Regions from separate parts of the Halomonas sp. hl-4 genome, predicted to be linked through region 3. Evidence: predicted binding sites of a transcription regulator. Region 3 holds the regulator's gene; each other region holds the start of a gene.
What was found. The regulator FNR, encoded in region 3, switches genes on or off when oxygen is low (the NO sensors DNR and NnrR bind a similar motif). The targets are predictions, from matches to a motif close to TTGATNTANATCAA.
Positions count from the first base shown of each region.

Region 1: the regulator FNR is predicted to act here: its motif matches at 5,987-6,000, upstream of petA (ubiquinol-cytochrome c reductase iron-sulfur subunit).
Region 2: the regulator FNR is predicted to act here: its motif matches at 5,201-5,214, upstream of CPH17_RS05465 (cation-translocating P-type ATPase).
Region 4: the regulator FNR is predicted to act here: its motif matches at 6,626-6,639, upstream of CPH17_RS03705 (cytochrome ubiquinol oxidase subunit I).

Region 1 is NZ_LT907845.1:1,000,388-1,008,229, reverse strand. Features, by position in the region: gene hisD (histidinol dehydrogenase) at 1-755, shown strand, start outside; gene CPH17_RS04960 (Do family serine endopeptidase) at 794-2,047, opposite strand; gene CPH17_RS04955 (Nif3-like dinuclear metal center hexameric protein) at 2,169-2,930, shown strand; gene CPH17_RS04950 (YhcB family protein) at 2,970-3,425, opposite strand; gene zapE (cell division protein ZapE) at 3,621-4,799, shown strand; gene rplM (50S ribosomal protein L13) at 5,022-5,450, shown strand; gene rpsI (30S ribosomal protein S9) at 5,464-5,853, shown strand; gene petA (ubiquinol-cytochrome c reductase iron-sulfur subunit) at 6,071-6,670, shown strand; gene CPH17_RS04925 (cytochrome b) at 6,670-7,842, shown strand, end outside.
Region 2 is NZ_LT907845.1:1,108,033-1,115,874, reverse strand. Features, by position in the region: gene CPH17_RS05490 (chaperone modulator CbpM) at 1-23, shown strand, start outside; gene CPH17_RS05485 (VIT1/CCC1 transporter family protein) at 92-781, shown strand; gene CPH17_RS05480 (TraR/DksA family transcriptional regulator) at 792-1,112, opposite strand; gene CPH17_RS05475 (hypothetical protein) at 1,139-1,498, opposite strand; gene CPH17_RS05470 (hypothetical protein) at 1,878-2,372, shown strand; gene CPH17_RS05465 (cation-translocating P-type ATPase) at 2,421-5,135, opposite strand; gene tnpA (IS200/IS605 family transposase) at 5,292-5,672, opposite strand; gene CPH17_RS05455 (transposase) at 5,674-5,856, shown strand; gene CPH17_RS05450 (DASS family sodium-coupled anion symporter) at 6,090-7,556, shown strand; gene CPH17_RS05445 (methyltransferase domain-containing protein) at 7,686-7,842, shown strand, end outside.
Region 3 is NZ_LT907845.1:3,556,080-3,563,921, reverse strand. Features, by position in the region: gene glcE (glycolate oxidase subunit GlcE) at 1-755, shown strand, start outside; gene glcF (glycolate oxidase subunit GlcF) at 770-1,999, shown strand; gene CPH17_RS16735 (heme-binding protein) at 2,077-2,478, shown strand; tRNA gene CPH17_RS16730 (tRNA-Asp) at 2,595-2,671, opposite strand; tRNA gene CPH17_RS16725 (tRNA-Val) at 2,739-2,814, opposite strand; tRNA gene CPH17_RS16720 (tRNA-Asp) at 2,859-2,935, opposite strand; tRNA gene CPH17_RS16715 (tRNA-Asp) at 2,977-3,053, opposite strand; tRNA gene CPH17_RS16710 (tRNA-Val) at 3,117-3,192, opposite strand; gene CPH17_RS16705 (alpha/beta fold hydrolase) at 3,300-4,025, opposite strand; gene hemN (oxygen-independent coproporphyrinogen III oxidase) at 4,159-5,577, shown strand; gene fnr (fumarate/nitrate reduction transcriptional regulator Fnr) at 5,640-6,380, shown strand; gene ttcA (tRNA 2-thiocytidine(32) synthetase TtcA) at 6,377-7,300, opposite strand; gene CPH17_RS16685 (DNA polymerase III subunit epsilon) at 7,378-7,842, opposite strand, start outside.
Region 4 is NZ_LT907845.1:742,747-750,588, forward strand. Features, by position in the region: gene CPH17_RS03685 (adenosine deaminase) at 1-601, opposite strand, end outside; gene cydC (thiol reductant ABC exporter subunit CydC) at 648-2,360, opposite strand; gene cydD (thiol reductant ABC exporter subunit CydD) at 2,357-4,033, opposite strand; gene cydB (cytochrome d ubiquinol oxidase subunit II) at 4,038-5,039, opposite strand; gene CPH17_RS03705 (cytochrome ubiquinol oxidase subunit I) at 5,036-6,445, opposite strand; gene CPH17_RS03710 (calcium/sodium antiporter) at 6,682-7,656, opposite strand.

The DNA of each region.
Region 1 (7,842 bases), 1.7 Mb from region 3:
TGGATCAGGTGTTTACCATCGGCGGTGCCCAGGCGATTGGCGCGCTTGCCTATGGCACAGAAAGCATACCAAGGGTCGATAAAATCGTTGGGCCGGGCAATATCTATGTGGCCACGGCCAAACGGGCCGTGTTTGGTCAGGTGGGTATCGACATGATCGCCGGCCCCTCGGAAATCATGGTGGTTTCTGATGGCCTGACCGACCCTGATTGGTTGGCGATGGACCTGTTTTCTCAGGCGGAGCACGACGAGGATGCCCAAGCTATCTTAGTGAGCTGGGACGCAGAGCATCTGGCGGATGTGGAAGCCGCTATTGAGCGTTTACTGCCCAGCCTGGAAAGGCAAGACATCGTGCGCGAGTCGCTGCGTCGACGCGGCGCCCTAATCCACTGTCGTGATACCCAAGAAGCCATCGCGTTGATCAATCGCGTGGCGCCTGAACACCTCGAACTATCGGTGGAAACCCCTGAAACCTGGCTGTCTGAGATTCGTCATGCGGGGGCGATTTTTATGGGCCGCTATACGGCAGAGGCGCTAGGTGATTACTGTGCAGGGCCCAATCATGTGTTGCCGACATCGGGTACGGCGCGCTTTTCTTCTCCGCTGGGCGTTTATGATTTCCAAAAACGCTCGTCGTTGATCCACTGCTCCGCTCAGGGGGCTTCGGCGCTGGGAGAGATTGCATCCGTGTTGGCGCGGGGGGAATCGCTAACTGCCCATGCGCGCTCGGCTGAATACCGTATCCATTCTTCTTGATGGACTAACGCGACGGGCGGCCAGTCTTGAAACTGGTTTTAGTCGCTGCTTCGGCGTGTGCCGTCGGGCTGTGGAAGTGTCGACGGTACTGGCCGCTCGCCGACTTCTAGTGTCATCTCCATGCGTTCGCTATCGCGCACGATAGTTAGCGGCAGCGAGGTACCCGGTTCAATCGAGGCAATATCACTCATGGTCTCGCGGGCATCAAGGATCGGCTCGCCATCCACTGCCAGCAGGACATCGCCAGGCTCCAGTCCCGCCGCTTCTGCTGGTCCTCCATCAACGATGCCCGCGACAATAACCCCCTGGGGCGTGCGCAGGCCAAAGGAGGCGGCAAGTTCCCTAGATAGCGCCTGAGCCTCAATGCCCAGCCATCCACGGATAACGCGGCCCTGGGTGACCAACTCGTCTAAAATGCTATGGGCAAGGTTGGCTGGAATGGCAAACCCGATGCCTTGCGAGCCGCCTGAGCGCGAGAAAATAGCGGTATTAATACCCACCAGGGCGCCCTCTGGATTGATCAATGCCCCCCCTGAATTACCTGGATTGATGGCCGCATCGGTTTGAATAAAATCTTCGTAGGCGTTTAGGCCTAAGTGGCTGCGCCCGGTGGCGCTGATAATACCCATCGTCACGGTTTGGCCAACGCCAAAGGGATTGCCAATGGCTAATGTGACATCGCCAACGGCTACATCCGTCGAGTCGCTCAGCTCAATAACCGGCAGTTCGTCCAGGTCAATTTTTAGTACGGCTAGGTCGCTTTCCGGATCGGTGCCGATCACTTCAGCAAGCACTTCACGGCCATCGCGCAGCGCGACCTGAATTTCGTCGGCACCGTTGATCACATGGTGGTTGGTGAGCACATAGCCTTCATCGCTGACGATGACACCAGACCCTAGACTGGACAGCATACGTTGGTGGCTGGTGGTATCATCGCCGTTGAAAAACTGCTGGAAGAACGGGTCCGACATCAGTGGGTGCTCGTCGCGCTCAACGATGCGTGACGAATAGATATTAACCACCGCGGGCGCCGCTTGATTGACCGCGTCAGAATAGCTGGCGGGCCCTTGGTTGCGGGCCAAAGGAGCCGCTTGACGAATGTCTGGTGCCGCTCGGTCAGGGTCGGTATCTTGATCTGCCGTGGTCACTAAGGCGGGCGGTGGCTCTACGATTTGGGTCGGCGAGCTTTGAAAAGGCAGTGGAAAGCGCTCAGGAAACGCAAGCAAAACTAAAGCTGCCAGCAAAAAGCCAGTAATGATGGGCCATACATAAGGCAGCACAAAGCGTCGCATTGGGGATTCCTTGGGAAACGTCTAAATATTAGCACTGACCGGTCGTCAGTTTTACACTTGTAAATGGTAACACTTTATTGGTTTATATCTCATGGGTGCTTGCAGATCCAAAGGAGTGACGGTGATTCAACGCGATGTATTAGTGGCGGCCTGCGACCATCAGTTGCGAGCTTCACAGTTTAAGGACTTTACGATTAACGGCCTTCAAGTGGCGGGTCGTGAGCAGGTGACGCGGGTTATGACCGGCGTGACGGCCTGTCAGTCACTGCTTGACGAGGCGGTGCGTTGGCAAGCCGATATGCTGATTGTTCACCATGGCTATTTTTGGAAGAACGAGCCGGTCGCCATTACCGGAATGAAACACAAGCGTATTAAAACGTTGCTTGATCATGAGATAAATCTGTTGGCATATCACTTGCCTTTAGATGCCCACAGCGAGTTGGGTAACAACGCGGAGCTTGCCAAGCGTCTTGGTTGGAAAGTCGAAGGCTGTTTGGATGGAGAGTTTGGCGAGGGTCTGCTATGGGCGGGGCGTGTTGCCAAGCCACTGTCCGCAACCGCCTTTGCAGAGCAAATAGGCCAAATGTTGCAGCGTGAGCCCCTGTTGATCGAAGCTCCAGAGGTGGGCGACATAGAGCGTATTGCCTGGTGTACGGGCGGTGCGCAAGACATGATCAGCGCGGCTTATGAAGGTGGGGCTCAGGCATTTGTCTCCGGAGAGATTTCTGAGCGAACCACCCACTTGGCTAGAGAAATGGGCATTCATTATGTGGCGGCAGGGCATCATGCGACTGAACGCTATGGTGTTCAGGCGCTGGGCGAGTGGTTAGCGGACGAATACGCTATACAACACCGCTTTGTTGATATTGATAACCCTGCGTGAAGCCTCGGCCCCTCGGTAATGCAACTGAGGGGCTCAATCTCAGTAACGCGGAGGCGTTGCCGTGTCCTCGTCAGCGTCTTTATCTTTAAGACCGAAATCTTCGGATAGCGTGCCGTTTTTTCCATCGGCATAATCGCGAGGCATAGCAGGCTCATTGGGTTTTTCAACGGCTGCATCGGCTGTCAGACGCAGGTCGCTGAGTTCGGCTGGGTGGTGTGTCAACTTATCTAGCTGCCATTGGCCCGCATCATCGTGGAGCTTTTTTTCCAGCTCGTCGGTTTCTTGACGTATGGCCGCTAGTGATTCGTGGACACTGGATAATTGATTGCTCACACCGTTTTTGAGTGATGCGACCTGATGCTCACGCTCAAGTAGCGTCTGGCGCAGCGATGCAAGTTGACGCTGGCTTTTACTCAGTAACCGGTAGCATCCTGCACCGATTATTAAGCCGATCACAAGGCCTATTGCTGCATAGGTTAATGGCTCGCTTTCCACATTTATCTCCCTTGATGCCTGCCGCTGCTTATCGTGCAGCGCGTATAACAGTCGACCGCTATTATAGGCGTCTTCATGATGGTTGGGTCAATGCTCATGCGTTGGCAAGCGTAACCACGTATAATTAGTGCTTTATTTCAGCTCGTCTGGTGCTTTTCAGCAACCTCAAACTGCAAATAACGGGAGAGTTAAACGATGAGCGCGACGTCGGCCGGTGGTGAGCCAGCGTATAGAGCGGCAACGCCAATGGGGCGTTATCGGGAAGACCTTAAGCGCGAAGGTTTCGAGTATGACGCTGCCCAGGAAGCGGCGGTTGCTCAATTGCAACGCTTGTACGATGCATTGCTGTCGACGCCATCAACGGTGCCGAAAACGGTTCTTGCCAATAAAGGGCTAAAAGCCAAAGTGGCGGGCCTGCTGGGCAAAAGAAACACAGTATCTGAGCCCGCCACGCCAAGTGTCCAAGGGCTTTATTTTTGGGGCGGGGTCGGCCGGGGTAAGACTTACTTGGTGGATACCTTTTACGAGACGCTTCCATTTGCCGATAAAATGCGTACTCACTTCCATCGGTTTATGCAGCGTGTTCATAATGAATTGACTCACTACAAAGGTGAAAAAAATCCCCTGACGTTGGTAGCGAGCAAGTTCGCCAATGAGGCGCGGGTGATTTGTTTCGATGAGTTTTTCGTCAAAGATATTACCGATGCCATGATACTGGCGAATCTGCTTGAGGCCCTCTTTGAGCGAGGTGTTGTTCTCGTGGCTACATCGAATATCGTGCCTGACGACTTGTATAGAGATGGCTTGCAGCGCGAACGTTTCCTGCCGGCGATCGACTTGCTTAATCGCCATTGTCGTGTGGTAAATGTGGACTCGGGCGTTGACTATCGCCTGCGAGCTTTGGAACGCGCTGAAATCTTTCATACACCGCTGGATGAGGCAGCCGAGAAAGAGCTTTCGCGTAGTTTTCGTGAGATTGCCGGACAACCTGGGGAGGAGGATGCGCCCCTTGAAATCAACCAACGTGTGCTGACGACCCGCCGATTGCACGATGATATCGCTTGGTTTGAATTTGCCGAGCTGTGTGATGGGCCGCGAAGTCAAAATGACTATATAGAGCTGGCGCGGGAATTCCACACGATTATCGTTTCTAACGTGCCCGCAATGCGCGGCGCTGACGATGACCAGGCAAGGCGTTTTATCAACATGGTCGACGAATTCTATGACCGCGGCGTCAAAGTATTGATGTCGGCCGAAGCCCCTGTGGAATCGCTCTACCAGGACGGAAAGCTCACCTTTGAATATCAGCGCACGCTTTCACGGCTGCAGGAAATGCAGTCTCATGAGTATCTGGCGCTTCCGCATAAGCCCTGATGATTCGGCTTAAATAGCTGCCTCTTGAGCTTGTCGATGGAAAAGACGCCCAGAAAATTGCTCGGCAACCGCATTAAGGCTTAACTTGGCGCGCGGCATCCTGTAGAATGCCGCCTCGCTACACGTTGTAGGGACGTTACCTACAACCAAAAAAAATAGGGATGGTGCAATACCGCTTGGCGGTGTGTAGCACCCAATACATTTTAACTGGTGATTTCATCCATGAAGACGTTCAGTGCTAAGCCGCAGTCCGTCCAGCGCGATTGGTACGTTGTTGATGCAACGGACAAAACGCTCGGTCGTCTGGCTACCGAAATTGCTCGCCGCTTACGCGGTAAGCACAAGCCCGAATTTACCCCTCACGTTGATACCGGCGATTACATCGTGGTGATCAACGCGGAAAAAGTCCAAGTGACCGGCAACAAGGCGAAGGCCAAGACCTACTACCGCCACACTGGTTACCCGGGCGGTTTGCGCTCCATGACGTTCGATAAAATGCTCGACCATGCTCCCGAGCGCATCATTGAGTCTGCCGTTAAAGGCATGCTGCCAAAAGGTCCGTTAGGCCGTGCCATGTACTCAAAGCTAAAAGTGTACGCTGGTGCCGAGCATCCGCATGCTGCCCAACAGCCGCTTGAACTGAACATCTGAGGAAATCTTCGCCATGACACAGCAGTATTACGGTACCGGGCGCCGCAAGACTTCCACCGCTCGCGTCTTTATGAAGCCGGGCTCCGGCAAAATTACCGTCAACAATCGTGAACTCGACCAGTACTTTGGTCGTGTGACCGGTCGTATGGTTGTGCGCCAGCCACTAGAGCTGACCGAAACTGTCAACCAGTTCGACATTTACGTCACGGTTGAAGGCGGCGGTGGCTCATCTCAAGCCGGTGCTATTCGCCACGGCATCACTCGCGCGTTAATGGACTACAATGAGGGCTTACGTCCTACATTACGTGCGGCTGGTTATGTAACGCGCGACGCTCGTCAGGTAGAACGTAAGAAAGTCGGCCTACGCAAAGCGCGTCGTCGCCCGCAGTTCTCCAAGCGTTAATCAACGCTTCAGCAACACTGCGAAAAGCGCTCAGGCCATCGGCCTGGGCGTTTTTTTTTGCTACAACAATAACTCGACAAGGTGTACGTTAATGATGGAATGTTAAGCGTGCGTTGCATGCGGACCAGCCAACTTTATGCATAGCAAGTAAATAACAATAGCAAGCCTTGCCCAGGCGCTTAATGGTGCGGCGAGGAAAAAGTGGGGGAGACCGGAGATGGCAAATAGCGGCGTTAACAAGGGGCGGCGTCGTTTCCTTGTAGGGGCGACGACCGTTGTCGGCGCGGTAGGGGCAGTTGGAGTCGCAATCCCGTTTGTGTCGGCATGGCAACCTAGTGCAAAAGCGCGAGCGGCAGGGGCGCCTGTTCAGGCGGACGTATCGAAATTGGCCCCAGGGCAACGCATGACGGTCGAGTGGAGGGGGCGTCCCGTCTGGATTATCAATCGTACGCCCGAGATGATCGAGCGTACCGAAGCCTTCGCTGTTGATCGTCTCGCTGACCCGGACTCTGAATCCTCTTTGCAGCCGACCTATAGTGCCGGTCAAATGCGCTCAATCCGTCCCGAAATTGGCGTGCTGATCGGTATTTGCACCCATCTTGGCTGTTCGCCTGTTTATCGTCCTGAGCCTGACGCAGATGGCGTTGGCGTCGACGATTGGCCCGGCGGCTTTTTCTGTCCTTGTCATGGCTCGCGCTTCGATTTAGCGGGGCGTGTTTTTAGCAATGTTCCCGCACCGACCAACCTGGAAGTTCCCCCTTATCGTTTTGAAGGCGATAACATCATTGTCGTTGGCGAAGATGAGGAGACGGCCTAATGGGTAATCCGAATAAAGCTAAAGCCCTGCGTGGCCTGATGCGTTGGGTGGATGACCGCTTCCCGGCAACGCAGCTATTTCAAGACCACCTGTCTCATTACTTCGCGCCTAAAAACTTTAACTTCTGGTACTTTTTCGGTTCTCTTGCGCTGTTGGTGCTGGTCAATCAAATCCTCACCGGGATTTGGCTGACCATGAGCTTTAACCCGAGCGCTGAAGGGGCCTTTGACTCCATTGAATACATTATGCGTGATGTGGAATGGGGCTGGCTGATCCGCTATATGCATACCACAGGGGCGTCGGCCTTTTTTGTGGTGATTTATCTGCATATGTTTCGCGGTTTGCTGTATGGCTCCTACAAGGCGCCCCGCGAGCTAGTGTGGATTTTCGGCATGGCGATTTATTTGACGCTGATGGCCGAAGCATTCATGGGCTACCTGTTGCCCTGGGGGCAAATGTCGTATTGGGGCGCGCAGGTGATTATTTCCCTCTTTTCGGCCATCCCGGCGATTGGTCCGGATTTGGCGCAGTGGGTGCGCGGTGACTACTTGATTTCGGGCATTACGCTGAATCGTTTTTTTGCGCTCCATGTGGTGGCGTTGCCGATTGTTATTTTGGCGCTGGTTGTGCTGCATATTATTGCACTACACGAGGTGGGCTCAAATAACCCAGACGGTATCGATATCAAGCAGAAAAAGGATGAAGCCGGTAACCCTCGGGATGGCATACCTTTTCACCCTTACTACACCGTGAAAGATCTGGTCGGCGTGGCGGTGTTTCTGTTTGTGTTTTGCGTGGTGGTGTTTTATTTCCCGGAAGGCGGTGGTTATTTCATAGAGACGCCTAACTTTGAACCGGCTAACCCATTGCAAACGCCTGATCATATCGCCCCCGTGTGGTATTTCACGCCCTTCTACGCCATTTTAAGAGCGATCACTTTCTCGATTTTTGGTCTGGAGGCAAAATTCCTGGGTGTGATGTGTATGGGCGCCGCTATTGCGGTGATGTTTGTGTTGCCTTGGCTGGACCGCAGCCCCGTGCGATCAATTCGCTATAAGGGCTGGATCTCCAAGTTGATGCTGGCGTTATTTGCGGCAAGCTTTGTGACGCTGGGCGTGCTTGGAGTGTTGCCTTCAACCGGCACTCGAACGTTAGTGGCCCAATTATGCACG
Region 2 (7,842 bases), 1.8 Mb from region 3:
CTGCAGGTCTTGTTGATGATTAGTTCTGCTCACACGATAAAGCATTCACTGGGCCGCAAGTGCTTTGGTCGTCGGCGAGGAAACTAAATCTATGACACATATAGAGCCCCATCGGTCCCATCGTACGGGGTGGTTGCGAGCTGCCGTATTGGGCGCGAATGATGGCATTGTCTCAACTAGTAGCCTCATTCTTGGGGTCGCGGCGGCCAATACAACGCAGAACGATATATTGTTAGCTGGCATTGCAGGGCTGGTGGCCGGTGCCATGTCGATGGCGGCTGGGGAGTATGTTTCGGTCAGTTCACAGTCCGACACTGAAAATGCTGATCTTGAAATCGAGAGAAAATCATTGGATGAGGATTACGAAGACGAGCAAGCAGAGCTCGGCGCCATCTACGAAGCCCGTGGCCTTACACCGGATTTAGCAAGCCAGGTTGCCCAGCAATTGATGAAAAACGATGCGCTTGGCGCTCATGCTAGAGATGACATTGGGTTAGCTGGCAGCGGAAAAACAAAACCTCTTCAGGCCGCACTTTCATCGGCCTCTACCTTCACCATCGGCGCTCTGTTCCCTTTATTGGTGGCTTGGTGGGCGCCGCACGAGCAATTGATTATATTGGTGGCGTTGTTCTCGTTACTTTTTCTAGCTTTTTTGGGTGCTATAGCTGCATGCGTTGGTGGGGCGCCGATAGTAAAAGGTGCATGGCGTGTGATGTTCTGGGGGGCACTCGCAATGGCCTTAACAGCGGCTATAGGACGCCTGTTTGGAATTGTGGCATAAAAAATTCCTTTTACACGTCGGAGCAATTTCTACAACGTGTGGTATGGGGTAAAGCCTCAATACGATTAGGAGCGATCTTCCTGCCACACTCTTCGCAAGAGTCGCCTACCCGAGCATCAATGCGTGCCAGGGCGCGTTTGATCTGGGCCAGTTCCTCCTCGGCTTCAGCCTCCAGTCGCGCGATCACCTCATCGTTGTGGATTTCAATCGCCTGCTCATCAAGACCCTTATCCAGAGCGCCGTTGATACGGTGGCGATGATCTTCGTAGCGCTGTACGCGGGCCAGAAGTTCAGCCTTCAGGGCTTCCAGCCGTGCTTTTCTGTCTTGCATGGTTGCCTATAAGCCCCCGGCTGCTCTCATAGTTCAGACCAAATGCGCTCTCTAAAATCGTCGCTGAGCTCAGACACCTGGCGTATTCGGTTATAGGTAGCTTCAGTCATGTCTCCAGAGATTTTGTGATAGCAGGACACCATAGAGGTTAGTGTTGGGGGGCCATCGAAACCGAGCATGCACTGTGTCAGTCTGCTATGAAGGGGAGCCACTGTTGAAATAAGGTCAAGCTCGTGACGAAATGCTTCGTTGAAGGTTTCCAGCCAAATGCGTTGCAGCTTGACGACCGAGTTAGTGGTTTCTAGCCAAGACTGATACCAGAAATCAATCAGGGTATCGTCACTGATCGCTTTGGGGTCGGCATGCGCTTTGGTAAGTGTTGACATTGTGTTTTCTACTCCTGTGCTAGTTTAAATATTATAGTTGTCCTTTTTTCTTTGGCAGGTTATAGGGTTGTTTGTTTTGATGTAGGTCAAATTTTTAACATTAAGGAATTTTTTGTGGTTTTGATGTGGGGTAATTAGTTTTTGGGTTTTATTGATTACATGGGTAATACTTTAGTGTGAGATTTTTTAGTTAAAATCTATGTGCTATAAGTTATTTAAAGCTAATCCTTAAATATTAAGTAGTGTCGCCATCTTTAAATTTTATTATTTATAAAATAAACATTGATGGGAGTCATGGAATGGCCTATTAGCTCTGCTTTAGGATGTCGCCAGGCCGTTGCTAGGCTCTGTCCTTAATTTATAGCGAGGTTAAAAAGTCATGGATAAGCTAACAGCACTTAACTTTTTGCCACAAGAACAACTTGTTTTGGCTTATTCGCATGAAAAAATGGAAGTAAATCGCTACCGCTGCCTAGCGCTAAGGTTCCTTTCTATTGATCCACCTGTGAACAGGTTGATGAGCGCGATAGGTATAGAGTGCGTCCACCGTCTTGAATGGTTGAAAGAAGTGGCTACTCGAATGGATCTTTCCGCCTGTGTTGCCGAGCCGTCGTATCCAGGGGCTTCTCCATTATTTAATATCAATAAACAACATTTTTTTGTTGTAGATGAGCTTATGGGGACTCAGCTTCTCGAGCAGGCCGAAAAAGCCGCGAAAGAGACCTTCATGTTTTTCAGTTGGTTGCTGGAAACGAATGCCACTCCAGAGCTAGATCGACCTTTTTTAGGTTTTGTAAATCAAAAGACAAATGAATTTCACGTGCTTCAAGAATGTCGCCAGAACTGGACTGCGGGCATGTCGATAGCTTTTTAAGTTTTGCTCTGGCTCAAAAGCTTCAGCTATCAATGCCTGCAAGTTTTCTCACTTACACCCGCGGGCGCGCAGCACGTATTTTTCCAGCTCCACGATCAGGTAAATGGCAAGGCTACTGATCAGGATAACGCCCCAATGACTAAGATGGAGCCCCTCGCTTTCGAAGATGACCTGCATAAAGGGCAGGTAAGTCCAGACGAGCTGGAGCACTACAATCGTACCGATGGAAATCCATACCGGACGACTGCCGAAGAGGCCCTCCAGGCTGAGGGTGCTACGCAGCAGGTAGCGGCTGTTGATCAGATAGGCAGCACTCCCCATTACCAGCATATTGACCGCACCGGTGCGCGCCAGCATTTCACTGCCGCCGTGCAGGAGTATCCAGCCGAACATTCCAAATACACCGAGCAGCAGTAACAGAGAGACAAAAACCACCCGCCAGAGAAGGAACAGATCAAGCAGTGAGGCGTCGGGGTCTCGTGGCGGGCGAATCATAATATCTTTTTCGGCCCCTTCGAAGGCCAGCGCAAGGCCCAGCGTCACTGCGACGACCATGTTGACCCAAAGCGCCTGTAGTGGCGTGACCGGCAGGGTAGTGCCCGCCAGCACGGCGAGCATGATCGCCAGCCCCTGGCCGCCGTTGGTTGGCAGTAAAAAGGTGATCGTCTTGCGAATGTTGTCGTAGACCTTGCGACCTTCACGGATGGCCCCGACGATGGTCGCGAAGTTGTCGTCGGCCAGCACCATCTCGGCGGCCTCCTTGGCAGCCTCAGTGCCCTGGATGCCCATTGCCACGCCCACGTTGGCGCGCTTCAGGGCTGGCCCATCGTTGACCCCGTCGCCCGTCATGGCGCAGATGCCGCCGCGGGCCTGCATTGCCTTCACCAGCCGCAGCTTGTGCTCTGGTGCGGCGCGCGCGAAGACGTCCACGTCGAGAATGATGGCCTCGAGTTCGGTATCCGACATGGCCTCTATCTCACGTCCGCTTATAGCCCGCTCGGTATGGGCAAAACCCAGCTGTCTGGCGATGGCCAGTGCCGTCGCGGCGTGGTCGCCGGTGATCATCACCGGACGAATGCCAGCGGCAAGGCATTCTTTCACCGATGTGATGGCCTCTTCCCGAGGTGGGTCGAGCAGCCCCACAAGGCCCAGCAGCACCAGTCCTTCTTCGGCATGTTCATCCTCCAGGTCACGGTCGTCGTGGATCTGCTTCTCCGCCAGTGCCAAGACGCGCAAGCCGCGTGAGGATAGCGCTTGGATACGCTCCTCCCAAAGCGCTACGTCCAGTTCGCTATGCTGGTTTCCATCGCGCACCTGATGGCACATCTCAAGTAGGCGGTCGGGTGCACCCTTAACCAGCAAAAGGCGTTCGCCGTGCGCTTCGTGGAGCGTTGCCATGTACTGGCGTTCGGATTCAAAAGGAATGGCATCATGCCTGGCGTGGTCGCTTCGCAGCGTACCGGCCTCAAGCCCTGCCTTGGCGGCGGCGACGACCAGGGCGCCTTCGGTGGGGTCGCCATGGATCCGCCAGCGACCTTCATCCTCGGCGAGCTCGGCATCATTGCAAAGCACGGCAACCTTCAGGAAGTGGCGCAGTTCATGAGCTTTATCCAGGTCAATGAATCGGGACGCCGGCTTGTCTTCTTGCATCCAATAGAAACGACCTTGCGGGGAAAAGCCGGTGCCCTCAATGCGTATCGCACCCTCGGGTAGCCAGACTGTCTCGGCGGTCATCTCGTTGCGGGTCAGGGTGCCGGTCTTGTCGGAGAAGATCGTCGAAATGGAGCCCAGCGTCTCTACCGCCGGAAGGCGCCGGATAATTGCGTTGCGGCGAGCCATGGTCTGCACGCCCAAGGCTAACCCAATGGTGACGATAGCCGGCATGCCCTCGGGGATGGCCGCTACCGCCAGCCCCACGGCGGCCATGAACATGTTGCCTAATGGTTGACCATGCACCAGCAAGCCGAAAGCGCCCGTGAGAATGGCGGCAACGAGAATAAACAAGGCAAGTATCTGGCCGGCGCGGTCAATCTGGCGCAGTAGTGGTGTCTTGAGCTGCTCGACGTCGCGCAGCATCTCCGATATCCGGCCGATCTGGGTGTGCGCCGCAGTCTCGACGACCAGTCCGTGTGCATTGCCCTGGACGACGATGGTGCTGGCATAGGCCATACAGGTGCGGTCGCCCAGGTCGGCATCATCGTCTACCGCCTGGGTCTGCTTATCTACCGGCGTGGACTCGCCAGTCAATGAAGCTTCCTCGGTGCGAAAACGCTGCGCCGTCAACAGGCGCAGGTCGGCCGGGACTCGATCACCGCTCTCAACCAGCACAACATCACCCGGCACGAGTTCCTCGGCAGGAATGGTCAGACGCTTTCCGTCGCGCAGCACTGCGGCCTGGGGCGAGAGCATTCGGCGGATGCTATCCAGGGCCTTCTCGGCCTTGCCCTCCTGTATGAAGCCGATCAGCGCAATGATCAGCACCACACAAAAAATCACGACGGCATCAATGGCGTGGCCCAGCCCCAAGCTGGCAACGGACGCCACGATCAGTACCAGCATCAGGATGTTATTGAACTGCGCGAGTAGCCGCTGCCACCAGGGACGACCCTTCGTTTGTTCGAGCTGGTTGGGCCCATGAGTGGCTAGCCGGCGCTCGGAAGCCTGAACGCTGAGGCCATCGGCTGTGCTGTCGAGTTGCTTGAGCGCTTCACCTACCTCCAGGGCATGCCAGGCAGTTTGCTTGATGCGGTTGGGAGCAGCCATTGTTTCTCCGACATGAGCGAGGTGAGAGGATGCCAGATAGTAAACACGTTGCGGGCTTTAAAGCATTGATGCAGAGCAACACGTAGGTGTAATTCATGAAATTTATAGTTGCCGCTTGAGACATCGTTCCTCTGCGAGCTCAAAGTGCTGTCATGCTCAAATCCTGTGCTCTCTATGGGGCGTTTGCCCTTGCACATAGGTCTTGAGCATTTCGATGGTTGCCCCACCCACACTACAAGCAAAATACGACCGGGACCACAGAGCAGCGCTGCTTTTACTCAACCTCGGGATATGCGTGTTCAAGAAGCGCACCCGCCGGGAGGACGTGGATTTCAAGTTGTTGATCATCACGCTGATCGACAGCTTCGGCGGATATTCAACAAGCAGGTGAACATGGTCTTCTTCACGATCGAACTCCAGGATGCAGCAGTCTGGTGTCTCGCAAGCAGATTCAAATGCCTCCCGGAGCTGCCCGATCATGTCGCCATCGAACACTTTGCGGCGATACTTCGTCGTAAAAACTAAGGTGAACCACAAAATGGACCATGCCGTTGAACATCCGGTCGTGGGGGGCTCCTCCTGCCATACGCACCACGACCGGGACATCAACGCGGCGCTTAATATCAAGCATCAAGGTATTATTCAGTTAAAGGTGGAAGGGCTGTCCGTCTCTGCCCATGGAGGCTCGCGTAAATCCGGCATGTCGCCGGTTGCTGCTTGAGAAGTGGGAAGCCTCGCCCGCTAGGGCGGGGAGCAGTCACTAAGCACTGCGTGATCGTTTTAAACGAATATGACAACGCTATAAAACTAGGCAACATCACCCAGACTGAACCATCATTGATGTGGGTCAAGAGGTAAGCATTCGCGAAAACTAGACTTACATGGAGAGCTTAGGCGCTGCTTTGTTGCCCAAGAGCATACCGTTAACATCCGCTAACGTTATATAGGTCTATTATGCAGACACTGCCCTTCAAACTCTGGCCAACCATTATTGCGGTGGCCGTGACCCTGCTGATATGGCTGGTCATTCCCCTACCAGAAGGCCTAGCGCCCAACGCGTGGCTGATGCTGGCTATCTTCGTTGGCACTATTGTTGCCATTATCGGTAAAGCCATGCCCATTGGGGCTATTTCCGTTATTGCTATTTCTATTGTTGCGGCAAGCGGCGTTACGGGGGATACGCCTGGCGAAGCTATCGATGTGGCCTTAAGCAGTTACGCCAACTCGCTGATCTGGTTAATTGCTATTGCGATTATGATTTCACGCGGGCTGATAAAAACCGGTTTAGGAGCGCGTATCGGCTACTACTTCATATCCATCTTCGGTAAGCGTACACTGGGCATTGGTTATGGCCTCGCTTTTTCAGAGCTTACCATTGCCCCAGTAACACCCAGCAATACTGCCCGGGGCGGCGGCATTATCCACCCCATTATGCGCTCGATTGCCCACAGCTTTGACTCACACCCAGAAGAAAATACTTCTGGCAGAATTGGCAAATACCTGGCCTTAGTGAATTACCACAGCAACCCAATTACTTCGGCGATGTTTGTCACCGCTACTGCCCCAAACCCGCTGACAGTTCAACTCATTGCGACCGCTACGGGCGCAGAGATCCAACTGAGTTGGTTAACGTGGGCGGTCGCCATGTTACTGCCTGGTTTAGTCGCCATCCTGGCGATGCCTTATATTCTTTACCTGCTCTACCCACCAGAAATTAAGGAAACGCCTAATGCCACCCAAATAGCGCGGGACAAGCTGGCGGAGCTAGGCAAAATAAGCCGAAACGAAGGCATTATGCTGTTCGTCTTTTTGGTACTACTCCTGCTGTGGGCAGATATTCCGGCAATATTTTTGGGTGATGCGGTAACTCTTAACACGACAACATCTGCCTTTATCGGTCTTTCCATGCTGCTGCTGACGGGGGTGTTAACCTGGGATGATGTACTGAAAGAGAAAAATGCCTGGGATACGCTACTGTGGTTTGGCGCCCTCATCATGATGGCAAGCCAGCTTAAGGAAACCGGACTTGTTGATTGGTTCTCTGCAAATATGCAGGACTGGATTACCATGATGGGGATTGGTTGGGCAGGCGCCTCCGCCCTCCTTGTGCTGACCTTCCTCTATACCCATTACTTTTTTGCCAGCACCACTGCACATATCACCGCAATGATGGCCGCCTTTCTCACTGTTGGTCTAAGTCTCGGTGCCCCGCCCATGCCGTTTGTGCTGATCATGGCCGCTACCTCATCTATCATGATGACCTTGACCCATTACGCAACAGGAACGTCTCCCGTCATTTACGGCTCAGGCTATCTGACACTGGGTGAGTGGTGGAAAGCAGGCTTTATTATGAGTGTGGTCAATCTCATTATCTGGGTGATTGTCGGCGGTTTGTGGTGGAAGTTACTGGGACACTACTGAGCGCTGGCCAGCGAGTGGCGTAAGCGCAGGGGGGCATGCGAATCGACCAGATGGTACGTTAGTTTTGGCAGAAAGCACCGTTCAAGCAAGGTAAACTAGCCGACTTTGAAACCACAACTGGCTTCAGGCATGCAGCGAATTGAAGAATTAAGCGAAGCGGGGGATCGGTACTTCGATGGCCTGGTGGACAAGTTTTCCCGCTCGCTCTACCAGGCGCCGCGGGGTGAGCTGCGCCTTGCCATGCTCGATCATTTGCTGCCGAAAATGCTGGAGTTGAACCAGCAGC
Region 3 (7,842 bases):
GCCGTCCATGGGCCGGTGCCGCCCGCGACTTCGTGCTCGGCACGCGGATTATTACCCAAGAAGGCAAACTGTTGCGCTTTGGTGGCGAGGTAATGAAAAACGTCGCCGGCTACGACCTCTCGCGCATGATGGCAGGCGCGCAGGGTACGCTTGGGGTACTGGCGGATATCTCTTTCAAGGTACTGCCATTGCCCAGCGCCAGCCACAGCTTACGCTTGTCCATGGGCATCGACGATGCACTCAAGAAGCTTGCCGAACTGGGACGTCAACCGCTGCCAATCACTGCCGCAGCATGGCACCAGAATGAACTGTTTATTCGTCTGGAAGGCGGCAATAGCTCAGTAAAAGCCACCCGCGAGCGCTTGGGGGGTGACGATCTTGATGCCAGCTTCTGGCAACAGTTACGCGACCATCAGCACGCGTTTTTCACTCTGAGTGAAGGCCAGGCACTATGGCGGCTGTCACTGCCGCCCAACACGCCGCCACTAACGCTGAATATTCCAGACAGTGATGTGTTCTACGACTGGGCAGGCAGCCAACGCTGGGTAAAAACCTCGCTGGATGCCGATACGCTGCGCGACGCCTGCCGCACCGCCGGTGGCCACGCCACCTGCTATACCCCCTATACTCAGGGCGGCGCGCAAAGCCCCTTTACACCGTTGCCAAGCGTGGTGGAAAAATACCACCGCAACTTGAAAGCGGAATTGGACGGCCACGGTATTTTTAACCCTGGACGTCTCTATGCGGCGTTTTAATCAGGAGAGCTGACATGCAGACGCACTTTACCGATGCCGACCTTGAAAAGCCGCATATCCAGGAAGCCGAACGCGTTTTGCGCACCTGTGTGCACTGCGGCTTTTGTAACGCCACTTGCCCCACCTATCAGTTGCTGGGCGATGAGCGGGACGGCCCCCGAGGGCGCATCTATTTAATGAAGGAGTTGCTTGAGAGTCGTGATGACGACGATCAGGTCACCGAAGAAACCCGCCTGCACCTGGACCGCTGCCTCACCTGCCTTAACTGTGAGACCACCTGCCCGTCAGGTGTGGAATATCACAAGCTGCTCAACATTGGCCGGGCCGAAATCGAACGCCGCGTACCCCGCCCAGCGGCCGAGCGTGCGCAGCGTTATGCGTTACGCAAAATGCTGGTCGACCCCAAGCGTTTCAAGGCGCTACTGGCGCTGGGACAAACCTTCAAGCCACTGGTGCCGGGCAAGCTGCGCAGCAAAATGCCCGGCGCGCCGGTCGATGCGGGCCAGCGGCCCAGCGCCCAGCACAGCCGTCAGGTACTCATGCTGGAAGGCTGTGTACAGCCGGGGTTATCACCCAACACTAATGCTGCCACCGCACGCATATTGGACCGTTTGGGCATCAGCGTAACGACGGTATCAGAGGTTGGTTGCTGCGGTGCGATTGATTTCCACCTCAACGCCCAGGAAGACGGACGTGCCCGCATGCGCGCCAATATCGACGCCTGGTGGCCCCACGTTGAACAAGGCGCAGAGGCCATCGTGCAAACCGCCAGCGGCTGCGGCGCCTTCGTCAAAGAGTATGGCGAAATGCTCAAGGATGACCCTGACTATGCCGACAAGGCCGAGAAAATCAGCGCCCTGGCAAAGGACATCGTCGAAGTGCTGCGCGACGAACCACTGGAAGCATTGGATGTTCAGGCCAGCCAGCGGCTGGCGTTTCACTGCCCCTGCACATTGCAGCACGCTCAAAAGCTCAACGGCGCGGTAGAAGGCGTGCTGACCAAGCTTGGCTTCGCGCTGACCCCGGTGCAGGACGCGCACCTCTGCTGTGGCTCGGCGGGCACCTACTCGATCACCCAACCTGAACTGGCGACCCAACTGCGCGACAATAAACTCAACGCGCTGGAAGCGGGCAATCCGGAAATGATTGTCACGGCCAACATCGGCTGCCAAACCCATTTAGCCGGTGCGAACCGAACGCCGGTTCGCCACTGGGTAGAAATCGTCGACGCTGCGCTACACTGAAGACCCATTAAGCTGCCACTGCCAACACGCTGTCGGTAGTGGCGTTTTAAATTGTAAAACTGACCAAAGGACACGCTATGCAAACCAAAGCGATTTTATCCCAATCGGACGTTATTCGCGTGCTTGATGCCGCTCAAAAAGAAGCTGACAGCAATGGCTGGGCGGTGACCATTGCCGTCGCCGACGATGGCGGCCACCTGCTGGCGCTACGTCGCCTGGACGGTGCGGCACCTTTTAGCGCCGACGTTGCCACCCAAAAAGCACGCAGCGCGGCTGTCGGCCGCAAAGAAACCCAGGTTTTTGAAGAGATGATCAACGGTGGTCGTACGGCATTTGTTTCTGCGCCGCTTCAGGGGCTGCTTTCAGGCGGTGTACCGATTATCGTCGATGGCCATGTGGTTGGCTCGGTGGGCATTTCTGGTGTCAAACCGGACCAGGACGTTCAAGTCGCCAAAGCTGGCGTCAGCGCGATTGGCTGAACATAAACATGTAAACGCCGCGCAAACGAAAAACCCCGGATCGATGATCCGGGGTTTTTTTAAATTCGTTCGGTATAACACCGATAATGATCACTGCTGAAATGTAGACTGCATAATGGCGGACCGGACGAGACTCGAACTCGCGACCTCCGGCGTGACAGGCCGGCATTCTAACCAACTGAACTACCGGTCCGCTGTAGTGTACTTACATCTAGCAGGGTCTTGCGTTTTGACCATTTGAGCACGTCGAGTATTTCAAATGGTGGGTGGTACTGGGTTCGAACCAGTGACCCCCAGCTTGTAAGGCTGGTGCTCTCCCAACTGAGCTAACCACCCAGGTTATTGGCATCGCCAATATTTGCTATGTTACGTGTTTATCGTGGCGGACCGGACGAGACTCGAACTCGCGACCTCCGGCGTGACAGGCCGGCATTCTAACCAACTGAACTACCGGTCCACATACGACAAAACATGGAAAACAGGCGGGTAATGCAACGATGGCGGACCGGACGAGACTCGAACTCGCGACCTCCGGCGTGACAGGCCGGCATTCTAACCAACTGAACTACCGGTCCGCTGTATTGCACTATTAACGCTAGGTGCTTTCCTTACTGCGACGTTTCCAGGCCATCATACGATGGTGGGTGGTACTGGGTTCGAACCAGTGACCCCCAGCTTGTAAGGCTGGTGCTCTCCCAACTGAGCTAACCACCCGCTGGTCACGTGGCGCTGCATTCTACAGTAGACGCGAAGGAAGTCAACACACTACGTTCAAATACTGTGCTTCCACAGACGGCTTTAAACGCACCCTTCCAAACGCCTCACTGCAGCGATTGAGCGCGCACGAAGGATGCCCCATGAGCGGCGGCTTCGTCAATCAAAATCGTCTGATTTACCCCCGAGGCACGGCGGGGTTTAAAGTCGTGATCGCCATCGGTAAGCCACATCACCTGGGTGTTATGCGGCAGCGCGTAGCTCGATACCTCTGCGTGATTGCCCAGAGGATCACGCTCGCCCTGAAGTATCAGTGAAGGCACCTGCACGTCTGACCAATGCGCCAGGCGCAGTTTGTCGGGTGCTTTTGGCGGATGAAACGGATAACCGGCGATCACTAGCCCCGGGCAAGCTTGCTGACTGGCCAACATGCTTGCCGCGCGGCCACCCATCGACTTGCCGCCGAGCCAAAGCGGCTTAGCCGTTAGCGGGGCAAGGCCGTCATACCAACGCGCCAACTCCGCCACCGTGCGATCAATGGCGGGCGGAGGGCGGCGCTTTCCCGTGGCCTGCATTTGCTGCATATAGCCAAGATCAAACGTAATCACCTGCAACCCATGCTGCGCTAACGCACTGGCAAACTGCTGCATAAAAGCGGATCGGTGCCCGGCGCCAGCGCCATGGGCCAACAGCAGGCAGCCGTGACTGGCCTGTCCATAAAGCCTGAGCGGCCCCATCCCCTCAAGCCAAAAACAGCCGCTGACCTGCTTGGCGACCACCTCCGCCAGCGTCTGCTTATCGATGCTTGTTTCCTGCGGCCAGTGGGTTTCCACAACGCGGCCCTCCGGGCTGTTTGACTGAATGCGCCAACATCCACCTGGCGCTGCTTTTCTTGACGTAGCTCAACACGGGGTTGCCTGGCAGCCGCTACCCTTGCGTCAAGCCTTTGACCTGGAGCATGGCCCCATGCCTACCACCGTGAATGATGATGCTTCTGATAGCACCTTGACCACTTCAACGTGGAGCGACGCATTACTCCAGCGCTACGCAATAAGCGGCCCCCGCTATACGTCTTACCCCACCGCCCTGTCCTTTGACGAGGCGTTTACGGCCGACGATTTTACCTCTGCCCTGGCACGCAGCAACGACGCTCAACGAGCGCTATCGCTGTATGTACATATTCCGTTCTGCCGGAAGATCTGTTTCTACTGTGCCTGTAACAAGATCGCCACTAAGAACACCGCACTTGCCGAACCCTATCTGGCAAGGCTCGACCGTGAAATGGCGCTGGCAGCGCAGCCTCTCGACACCCGGCGACCGGTGAGGCAGCTGCACTGGGGTGGCGGCACACCAACCTTTTTAACGCTTGACCAGATGAGCGAATTGATTGACCGCCTGGATGCCCGCTTCGGTCTGTCCAGCGACCCCGAGCGCGACTACGCCATTGAAATCGACCCGCGCGAAGCCGATGTGTTAACCCTGCGTCATCTGCAATCGCTGGGCTTTAACCGGCTGAGCCTGGGCGTGCAGGACTTTGATCCTCAGGTACAGCGAGCGATTAACCGTGACCAGCCACGGGTACTCACCGAAACGCTGATGGACGAAGCCCAGCGACTGGGCTTCCGCTCGCTCAACCTGGACCTTATCTACGGTCTACCACTGCAAACGGCGAACAGTTTTGCACAGACGCTTCGCCAGGTCATAGAACTGAACCCGGCGCGCCTGTCGGTGTTCAACTATGCCCACCTTCCGGAGCGTTTTCCGCCCCAGCGGCGCATTCGCCAGCAGGACCTGCCCGACGCCGACGAGAAACTGGCCATGCTGCGCGTCACCATCGAGATGCTCACCGATGCCGGTTATGTGCATATCGGCATGGATCATTTTGCCCGACCGGACGACAGCCTGGTTCTTGCCCAGCAAAACGGCACGCTGCAGCGCAACTTCCAGGGCTATTCCAGCCACGCCCAGTGCGATCTGATTGGCTTTGGTGTATCAGCCATTTCACGCCTTGACGATTGTTATGCGCAAAACAACAGCCAGCTCAATCTTTACCAGTCAGCCATTGATCAAGGGCAGCTAGCCACACAGCGTGGCGTATGCCTGAGTCGCGACGACCTGATTCGCCGCGATGCCATTGAGCGCTTGATGTGTGACATGCAGTTGGATTTGGCGGCGCTCGGCAAGCGCTGGCAGATTGATGCCCACCAGTATTTCCGCCTAGCGCTTAGTTCTCTCGACCAGGCAAAGCGCGATGGACTAGTGGATATACAGGGCAACAAGCTGCGCGTTTCCCCTTTAGGGCGATTGCTAATTCGCCATTTAGCCATGGCGTTTGATGCTCGCCTGGCTAATCAGAGCGAACAGCGCTATTCAAAAATAGTTTGACGGTTGCTGCCCATATGCTCCAGCTTACATAATGAAGCCATGCGCCACTGACGGAGACTCTCATGCTGGAACCAATGCTCCAACGGCGTGCCATCCTACATGAGGCACGCTGTCAAACCTGCAGCTTAAGCTCGCTGTGCCTGCCATTAGCGCTCGAACTGGAAGATATAGACCAGTTTGATGCGATTATTCGGCGACGCGCCCCGCTCAAAAAAGGCGAGCAGCTTTTTCGCCAGGGGGAGCCGTTTACCAGCGTATATGCCGTGCGTTCAGGCAGCTTAAAACAGGTCACCAGCGAAGGCGGTGGCTTTGAACAGCTGACCAACTTCTATCTGCCAAGTGAACTGGTAGGCTTAGATGCTATCGATGAACCCCATTACCCCGGCAGCGTGGTCGCGCTGGAAACCACCACGGTATGCGAGATTCCGTTTGACCAACTGGATCATTTGTCTGAAAAGCTGCCCGAGCTACGCGGCCAGCTATACCGCAGCATGAGCAAAGAACTGCGTAATGACCGGCGAATGATGCGGCTGCTGTCCCGCAAAACCGCCGACCAGCGCCTGGCAAGCTTTCTGATCACGCTTTCCGACCGTTTTCGCCGCCGGGGCTACTCGCCCTACAGTTTTCGACTCTCGATGCCCAGAGCGGATATCGGCAACTATCTCGGGCTCGCTGTGGAAACCGTCAGCCGGATTGTAAGCCGCTTCCAATCTCAGGAAGTGGTGGACGTGTCAGGCCGCGAGGTACGCATTCTTGATATAGCGAGACTGCAGCAGCTTGCCGAAGAAGACGCCGCTCCCTAGCCAACAGTGAGCGCCTGAATGCGCCCCGCCATTAACTCAGCCTGTTTGGCTTCTAGCCCGGCGAAGTCAAACAGATCGCGGTCCGCAAGCTGCGAGGGCGCAACATTGGTGACGGCTTTAAACATACTTTCCAATCGGCCGGGATGTTTTTTATCCCAATCCGCCAGCATATCTTTCACTACTTGACGCTGTAGGTTGGGCTGCGAGCCACAAAGGTTGCAAGGGATAATAGGGAACGCCATTTGCTGGGCGTACTCAACGATATCCGCCTCTTTGCAGTACGCCAGCGGTCGGATAACGATGTTCTTGCCGTCGTCAGAAAGCAATTTGGGCGGCATTGATTTTAGCGTGCCACCGAAGAACATATTTAAAAACAGCGTTTCAAGAATGTCTTCCCGATGGTGGCCCAGGGCAATCTTAGTGGCGCCAATCTCTTCGGCAAAGCCGTACAGCGAACCGCGGCGCAAGCGCGAACATAGCGCGCAAGTGGTTTTGCCTTCCGGGGTTTTCTCTTTCACCACCGAATAGGTATCACGCTCCAGAATGTGGTATTCCACCCCGCGTTGCTCGAGATAGGTCGGCAACACATGCTCAGGAAAGCCCGGCTGTTTCTGGTCCATGTTGACGGCCACCAGCGAGAAGTTCACCGGCGCATTGCGCTGCAGGCTGAGCAGCATCTCCAGCATTGTATAACTGTCTTTGCCGCCGCTCAGGCAGACCATAACGCGATCGCCCTCATCGATCATGCGATAGTCAATGATCGCATTGCCCACTTCGCGGCGAAGACGCTTTTGTAGCTTATTGAACTCGCGTTTTTGTTTGGCTGCGTGGGATTCAGAAGCGACAGCCGCTTCGGGGAAGCCGGGTGCCGCATTAGGGGTCGCCAACGCTGGGTCAAAATGATCAAGGTGATGTTGCATGGTATAAGCACTGCCGATGGTAAAAGAAGCAACCGCTATTCTAGCAACTCCCAGCGCCAGCGCCCAACTGCTTGCCACTACAGGGCAGCATCCACCTCCGTACGCTGCAAGCGAAGATACAGCAGCGCGCTGGCGGTGGCATCTTCAAGCGCCCGCTGAGGCGCCTGGCTGGGCACTTGCCAACAGTTTAGCGCTCTGGCTAGCTCATCTTCTTGCTCAGCCTGGGGGTGTAAGCGGCGCAGATGGCGCTGGTGCAGCTTGGTGACATCCACCCGTGCATTGGGCAGGCCAAACCCTAGATGGCGGCGTAGCGCCTGCTCGAGCGGCGCGAGGCGCTGCTCAAGCTGCCAGCCGACGATCGGCCGGTTGCCGATAAACTCGACTAGCGAACGCAGGCTTTCAACATCGAGCGGTAGCGTGGTCTCCACGTTGTACAGCAACTGATGACGGCGCTCGGCGGCGTCGCTTCCTCGCGCGCCTTCGCTCAGCGCTGCAACCCATGCGCGACTGGTCAGGATTTGGTGATGACGCAGCGTTACCGC
Region 4 (7,842 bases), 1.4 Mb from region 3:
ACGGGCCTTCTTCGCCAGCATGGGCGACACGCGCCAGCCCGATTTCCTTGGCACGCTCAAATAGCGACGTGAATTTTTCCGGCGGATGGTCACGCTCGGCACTATCCAGGCCAATCGCATCAATCAACTTCCAGTAGGGCGCCGCCTGCTCGAGCACATGCAAGGCCTCGTCGGCGGGGCGATCGCGCAAAAGGGCCATGATCATGCCAACCGAGAAATCCATGGTCTGCTCAGCGTCCTGCTTGGCTTTCAACAGGCCGCCCATGACCACCTCCAACGGCACGCCCCGCTGCAGGTGCGCCTGAGGATCAAAATGCATGTCAATATGCACAACGCCCTCCCGGCGAGCTCGATGGAAATAGTCCATGGCCAGGTCATAAAAATCCGCTTCCGTGCGAAGCACATTCATGCCTTGATAATAAAGGTTCAAAAACGCCTGCAGATTCTCAAAGTCGTAGGCGTTTTTTGCCTCCTGAACGCTGGCATAGGGCAACTCAATACCGTTGCGCTGGGCCAAGGCAAACATCAACTCGGGTTCAAGCGACCCTTCAATGTGTAGATGGAGCTCTACTTTGGGAAGTTGACGCAAAAAGTCGTGCATACTGGGCTCCTTGGTAAACATGCGACGAAAATAAGCCAACCGCTGATTAGCTTACGTCAGTGGACGTCGCATTAAGCTTACCTGCATCAAGGTGCCAGTGGTAATCGATCCGGGGCAATAAGTCAGGCTGGTCGATTTGATGAACAAAATAGATGACCGTTCTGGTGGCTAGCCAGCGGTCAAGACTCGTAGCGACATACTGAGCTGTCGCCGCATCAACGCTGGCAAAGGGTTCATCAAGGATCACCACGTCCGGGTTACGCAGCATCAGCCGCGCCAAAGCGACCCGTCGCGCCTGCCCTCCTGACAGCTGCTGCCCCTTTTCGCCCACTGGGGTGTCAAGCGCCTTGGGCAGTTGCGTTACCCAGTCTGCCAAGGCCACATCGCCAAGCACCTGCCAAAGTCGTTCGTCAGTGGCTGACGGATCCGCAATGCGTAAATTTTCAGCCAGGGAGTCATCAAATAAATCCACCTGCTGGGTCAGCATTGCCATGTGTTCAGCACGATACGCCATCGATAGTTCGGCCGGTGCTTTGCCCAGCACATGGACAGCACCACTCGTCGCAACCAGACGCCCCATGAGCAGCGATGCCAGCGTGGACTTGCCAGCCCCCGACATCCCTGTGATGACGGCACGCTGCCCCGCAGGAAGGTGGAAACTGACATCATCCAGCGCCAGGTCGAGTGCGCCGGGGTAGCGAAGCGATACCTGCTCGAACGACACACCACGATCAGACAGCATCTTACCGGCAGTCGCCGCCATGGGCGCTGCGTCAGACTGGGCGAGCTTATTCAGGCGCTCGGCAGCGGCATAACTTGCCCCCAAACGCACAAACGCATTCGGTAGTACGCTGAACGCCTCATTCACCCCCAACGCCATCAGCACCGCCATCACCACAATGGGGCCTGCCACCAGGTCTTGCACAAACACCTCGCCAGCCACCCAAAGCACGGCTAACGCAACCAGACTGGTCACCGCTGCCACCAGCGCATTACCCATCGCCAGCCTGGAACCCACCAGGCGCTGATTGTGCAACGCCCGATGCTCATGCGAGTCCACGATGGCCCGATGCCAATGATGACTTCGATAGCTGGCCAATTCGGCGCTCCCCTGGACCTGGTCGACAACCAAGTGGCGCAGCACCTCCTGGTTCTCGACGTGGCGATAGCTTTGGCGCCACCCCCAGGCTGCCAGCCCCAAGGTGGTGACCAGCCAGAGCAGACCCAGCACGGCGGCCATAACAAGAGCCGCACCAGGGAGCCAGAAAGCAACAAAGGCAACGATGATCACGCTGCCGAGCAAGGCAACCAGCGGCGGTATGAGCACGCGTAGGTAGAAGTTGTCTAACGTATCGATGTCCGAGGTAAGCCGCGTCAGCCAGTCACTTGCCCGCTGTCGGCCCAAGGTCAGATCGTCGAGTCGGGTCAATTGACCAAAGACGTGAAAACGCAATTCTGCCAGCAATGCTAGCACGCTATTGTGGTTATAGACCCGCTCAACGTAGCGCGAGACGGTACGCGACAAGGCAAAGAAGCGTATGCCACCCCCGGGTACGTAGACATCGAGCGACACGGAAAGCCCCAGCGCCAGGGCAATGCCGGTTAACGCACTGGCGGTGATAAACCACCCGGATAACCCCAGCAGTGCAACACCGGACAGGAAGGTGGCGCCAGCCAGCAAAGCGCCCAGCATCAGGGCGCGACGCCGTCGCGTCAGCAAGCGCAGCCAGGGTAAAAACTGGCGATAAATTGCACTCAAGCGGGCACCTCCTGAAGCTGGCCGTTGTCCACGCGAAGATGGCGACTCGCCGCCGCTATGACGGCAGGATGGTGAGTGGCGACAACCAGCGTGCGCCCTTCTTTCGCCCAGTCAAACAAGGCCTCAACGACCGCTTTTTCCGTGGCGCTATCGAGCCTGGCGGTAGGCTCATCAAGCAGCACCAAGGGCGCACGGCTCAAGTAAACGCGTGCCAGGGCAAGCCGTTGTGCCTGACCACCGGACAAGCCCACCCCACGTTCGCCAAGCACAGTGTCGAGCCCTTGCGGAAGCGCATTCAGCACTTCACTGAATCCCGCACGCCTTAACGCCGACTGCATGGCCTCTTGCGTCGCTTCGGGGTCCGCCAAGCGCAGGTTATCGGCCAGACTGCCCTGCAGAAGACATGGCTGCTGATCCAGCCAGGCGACTTGGTTCGTCGCCGCATGACGACACGCGCCCTGGCTCGCGCCAACAAAGCCTGCCAGCAGCGCCAGCAGCGTTGACTTTCCACTACCCGACTCGCCGCTGACCGCCACCACATCACCGTGCCGTACGGTCAGATCCAACGGGCCCAGAACGACACCTCGGGCCGCATAGCTGACTTCAACCGCTTCAAGCTCCACCAGCGCTTCCGCGTCTTGAGTAGCGGGCGGAGAAGCAGTCCTCATGACAGGCGGCTCATTGAGCGTATTGACGATACTCTCTGCAGCGCCTAACGCCGCGGCACGGTCGTGATAGTGCATGGACAACGTTCGCAACGGCTGGAAAAACTCGGGCGCCAGCAGCAACACGGCCAAACCGGAAAACAGCGTCAGCGAAGGCGCAGGGCCATACTCGATGTAACCGAGCAGGCCAAAGCCCACATACATGGCCACCACAGCGATGGCCACCGACGAGAAAAACTCGAGGACTGCCGATGACAGAAAGGCCAGCTTCAGCGTGCGCATGCTCAAATGACGATAGTGATCAGCCGCCTGCCAAACGTCTTGCTGGGCGGCGGCCGTATGACCGAAAAGCTGGAGCGTGGTAATCCCGCGTACGCGGTCGATGAAATGCGCCGACAGCCGTGCCACCGCCGCGAACTGATCACGGTTCATGCGTTCAGCCCCCATGCCGACCAGAGCCATGAACAAGGGAATCAGCGGCGCCGCCAGCAGTAGAAAAATGGCGGCCAGGTAATCCAGCGAGACCACCACCGCCAGGATGACCAGCGGCACCCATACGGTAATACGCATTTGCGGATGGAAACGCGCAAAATAGCCGTCCAGGGCGTCAACATGCTCGAGGGCCTGGGCGGCAATGGCACCGCTTTGCTGAGTGGTCAACCAGACAGGCCCCAGCGCCGTGACTTTGTCCAGTAGCTGCGAACGCGCGTGACGTCTTATCCGCAGGCTGGCCTCCAGGCTCAGGCGCTCCGACGCCCACTGGCAAAGCGCTCTTCCGACAACGGCGACGGCCAACAGAATGAAAACTGATGATAAATCACGGGGAGCGCGGTCATGCACCATCAACTGATCGATCAACCACGCAAGGCCCGTGACTATCAAGACGGTCTGAAACCCCGCCAGACTACCGAGGAACGCCGCGCCCCTCAGTCGCTTGCGTTCCAACGATGCAAGCGACTGCAACCAGCGGCGCGGCGTTAACCCGTTTTGCTCAGATGTTGAGGCCATGGGCTCAGTGATAGCCCTCTCCTACACGCACCTTGCCGCGAAATACCCAGTACGTCCATGCCGTATAGGCCAGCACGATGGGGATGACGAACAGCACGCCGATAAGCAGGAAGAGCTGCGATTCGGGTGCCGAGGAGGCGTCCCAGATCGTGTAGTTGGGCGGCACAATGACCGGCCACTTGCTCGCGATCAGACCCAGGTAGGTAAAGATGAACAGGCCTAACGAGGCGACAAACGGCAGGCCTTCTTCCTGACGTTTAACGGCCCGGTAGAGAACATAAGCACACACCATGGCAAGGATCGGGAACACCCAGATCAGATGAATCTGGTTAAGCCAACGATCGCGCACTTCGGGGCTAACCAGCGGCGTCCACAGACTGACGATGCCAAATACGACCAGTACCGCCACCAATAGCTTGGGTGTGATGCGATAGGCCCACTGCTGGATGTAGCCTTCCGATTTGAGAATCAACCAGGTAGCCCCCAACAGGGCATAGCCCGCCATCAGGCCCAGGCCGGTCAGCACGGTAAACGGCGTTAGCCAGTCGAGGGCGCCGCCCACATAGACAAAGTCTTCAACGGCAAAACCCTGGATGTAGGCGCCGACAACGGCCCCCTGGGCAAAGGCCGCAACCGCCGACCCGCCGCAGAATGCTATGTTCCACCAATGGCGGTTTTTCTTGGATTTGAAACGGAATTCGAAAGAGATGCCGCGGAAAATCAACCCGGCCAGCATCAAAAACACCCCAATATAAAGCGCCGGCAGGAACACCGAATACACCAGAGGGAAGGCGCCCAGCAGCCCGGCACCGCCAAGGACCAGCCAGGTTTCATTACCGTCCCACACCGGCGCGACCGAGTTCATCATCACATCACGGGATTCGTCGTCGGGCGCGAAGGGAAACAGTATCCCCAGCCCCAAATCGAAGCCGTCCATGATCACGTACATGATAACGCCGAAGCCGATAATGCCGGCCCAGATTATTGCAAGGTCAAGGCTGATCATTTGCTCGCTCCTTCAAAATCACCATCGAACGGCGTATGGGCCGCTGAGAAAGGCCGTTTTGCCCGCTCGACTTCACCGGTTACTTCCGCAGTATCTGGGATCATGCCGTTACGTACCACACGGGTCAGGTAGTAAATACCTACCCAGAAAACGACGGTATAAACCGCGACGTATCCAATCAGGGTAAACAGCGCCATTCCGCCAGTGAGCGAAGGTGTCAGCCCCTGGGCATGGGTCATAACACCGTATACCAACCAGGGCGCGCGCCCCGCTTCGGTAACCACCCAGCCGGCAAGCACGGCAAGGAAAGGCGACACAATCATACCCACCAGCGTCTTGAGGAAGAGCGGCGATTGGAAGACGCGCCCCCTGCGGCGTAACAACAGCCCCGCAATCGCCACGCCGATCATCAACATTCCGATCGCCACCATCACGCGGAATGACCAGAACACCAGCGCCACAGGAGGCTGTTCGTCAGGGGCCGCTTCGCTGACGCCGGGAACTTCACCGTCGGCACTGTGCGTAAGCACGATACTTGCAAGGCTGGGGATGCCGATTTCGAAGTGGTTGGTCTGCGCCTCCTGGTCGGGAAGAGCGAACAGCAGAAGCGGAACGTTGGACCCGGTTTCCCAGTTACCTTCCATGGCCGCCACTTTGGTCGGCTGATGCTCGAGCGTATTCAGACCGTGGAAATCCCCGATGACGGCCTGCGCAGGCGCCAGGAACAAAAGCAGCCACAGGCACATCGAGAGCGCTTTTTTATTCGCCTCGACGTCGCGATTACGCAGCAGGAACCAGGCGCTGATTCCCGCCACCACAAAACCACCGGTCAGGAACGACGCCATCCCCATATGGACAAAGCGATACCAGAAGGAGGGGTTGAAGATTGCTGCCATCCAGGAAGTGATATGGAAATGACCGTCGATCATTTCATAGCCGGCAGGCGTCTGCATCCAGCTATTGGCGGAGAGAATCCAGAACGACGAGATGAAGGTGCCCACGGCCACCATGATAGCGGCAAACAGGTGGACCCCTTCAGGCACCTTGCCTCGACCAAACAGCAAGACACCAAGAAAGGCCGCTTCCAGGAAGAAAGCCGTCACCACTTCATAGCTCAGCACCGGCCCCAGGAAATTAGACGTTGCATAGGAGAAGTTGCTCCAGTTAGTACCAAACTGGAACGACATCACAATGCCGGTTACCACGCCCATGCCGAACACCACGGCAAATACCTTGGTCCAGAACAGCGCCAGGCGATCCCAAGCCTGGTTGTCCGTTTTATAGAACAGACCGTGCAGTACGGCGATATAAGACGCTAGACCGATCGTAAACACGGGGAAGATGGCGTGAAAGCAAACGACAAACGCGAACTGTATTCGCGAGAGTAACAGCGGATCGAGCTCCATAATTCGCTCCTAAGGCCTGAATGAACTCCCCTCTTGCGAGGGCGTGTAACAAGCTTAGTTGAGCCGCTATCGGTCACGCTTTATTCTTATAGTTACTAAGCTTATCGATTACCAACCCGTTAAGTTTACAGCTTAGAAGGCCCGTACGCGGCATGAGTTTGGGTATTTACCTGTGTCCCGTTGACGCAGATCAATTTTTAACGATCAGGCAAGCGTTTGTTAAAAAACTTAGTGACTTACGCGAGCACCACCAAGCTCACCATATAGCCAGTGTAGGCAATAAACAGGGCTAGTAAACCACCCCCTTCAAAGCGGTTGATGCGCCGTGGGCGACCCCGCCAGGAAAACGCAAAGATCATCATCAGCACGGTCATGACCAGCATGACGCTCCAGTCACGCTGAAGCACTTCCTGCCCGGTTTCAATCGGGGCGATAACACCCGCCAACCCCACCACGGCGAGGCTGTTAAACAGGTTCGACCCCACCACATTCCCCAGCACCATGTCATGTTCGTTGCGGCGCAGCGCCGTAATCGACGACGCCAATTCCGGCAGGGACGTACCAATGGCCACAACGGTCAAGCCAATAATCAGATCGCTGATACCAAAACGCACGGCGATCTCGATGGCCCCCCACACCAGCAGCCGCGAGCTGGCGATCAACAACACCAAGCCTACCAGCGTCCACATCATGGCTGTGCCACGGGACATCGGCTTGCTATCGAGGGTTTCGGCCACTTCAGAGACAAGCGCATCGTCCTGCTGGCCTCGCGAACGCACAATGCTGACAACGATAAATACCAGCAGCGTCAGCAATAGACAGACAGCCTCCCAACGGGCCACCCACCCATCGAGCAACATCAGGCCGGTTACCAGCATTACCACCAGTAACAACGGCATTTCTTTTCGGATGACGCTTGAGTGAACAGCCAAGGGGGCAAGCAAGGCCACGAAACCCAGCACCAGTCCAATATTGACGATATTCGACCCGTAGGCGTTACCCACCGCCAGCCCCGGGTTGCCCTGCATGGCGGCAAGAACCGACACCATCATTTCCGGGGCCGAAGTGCCAAAGCCAATCACCAGCATGCCGATCAATAGCGGCGATAGCCCCAGCCAGCGGGAGGTCGCCGCTGCGCCGTCAATAAACTTTTCAGCACTCCATATAAGTAGTATCAAGCCAACGACAACGGCGATGAGAGCAAGTAACATAAGATTCCCTTTGGTGACATATTCCAAGGACAGTCGTGATAGTTGGAGGTTGAAATTCTCGGCAGCCTCTGACCGGCGATATCGACGGAGCCGATCATTGTCCATTCACCGCTTTAGGTCAACGGTAAAGAAGCTACTGGGACACCAATTTTATCTGAAAATTGACAGACTTATCACCGACAGCGT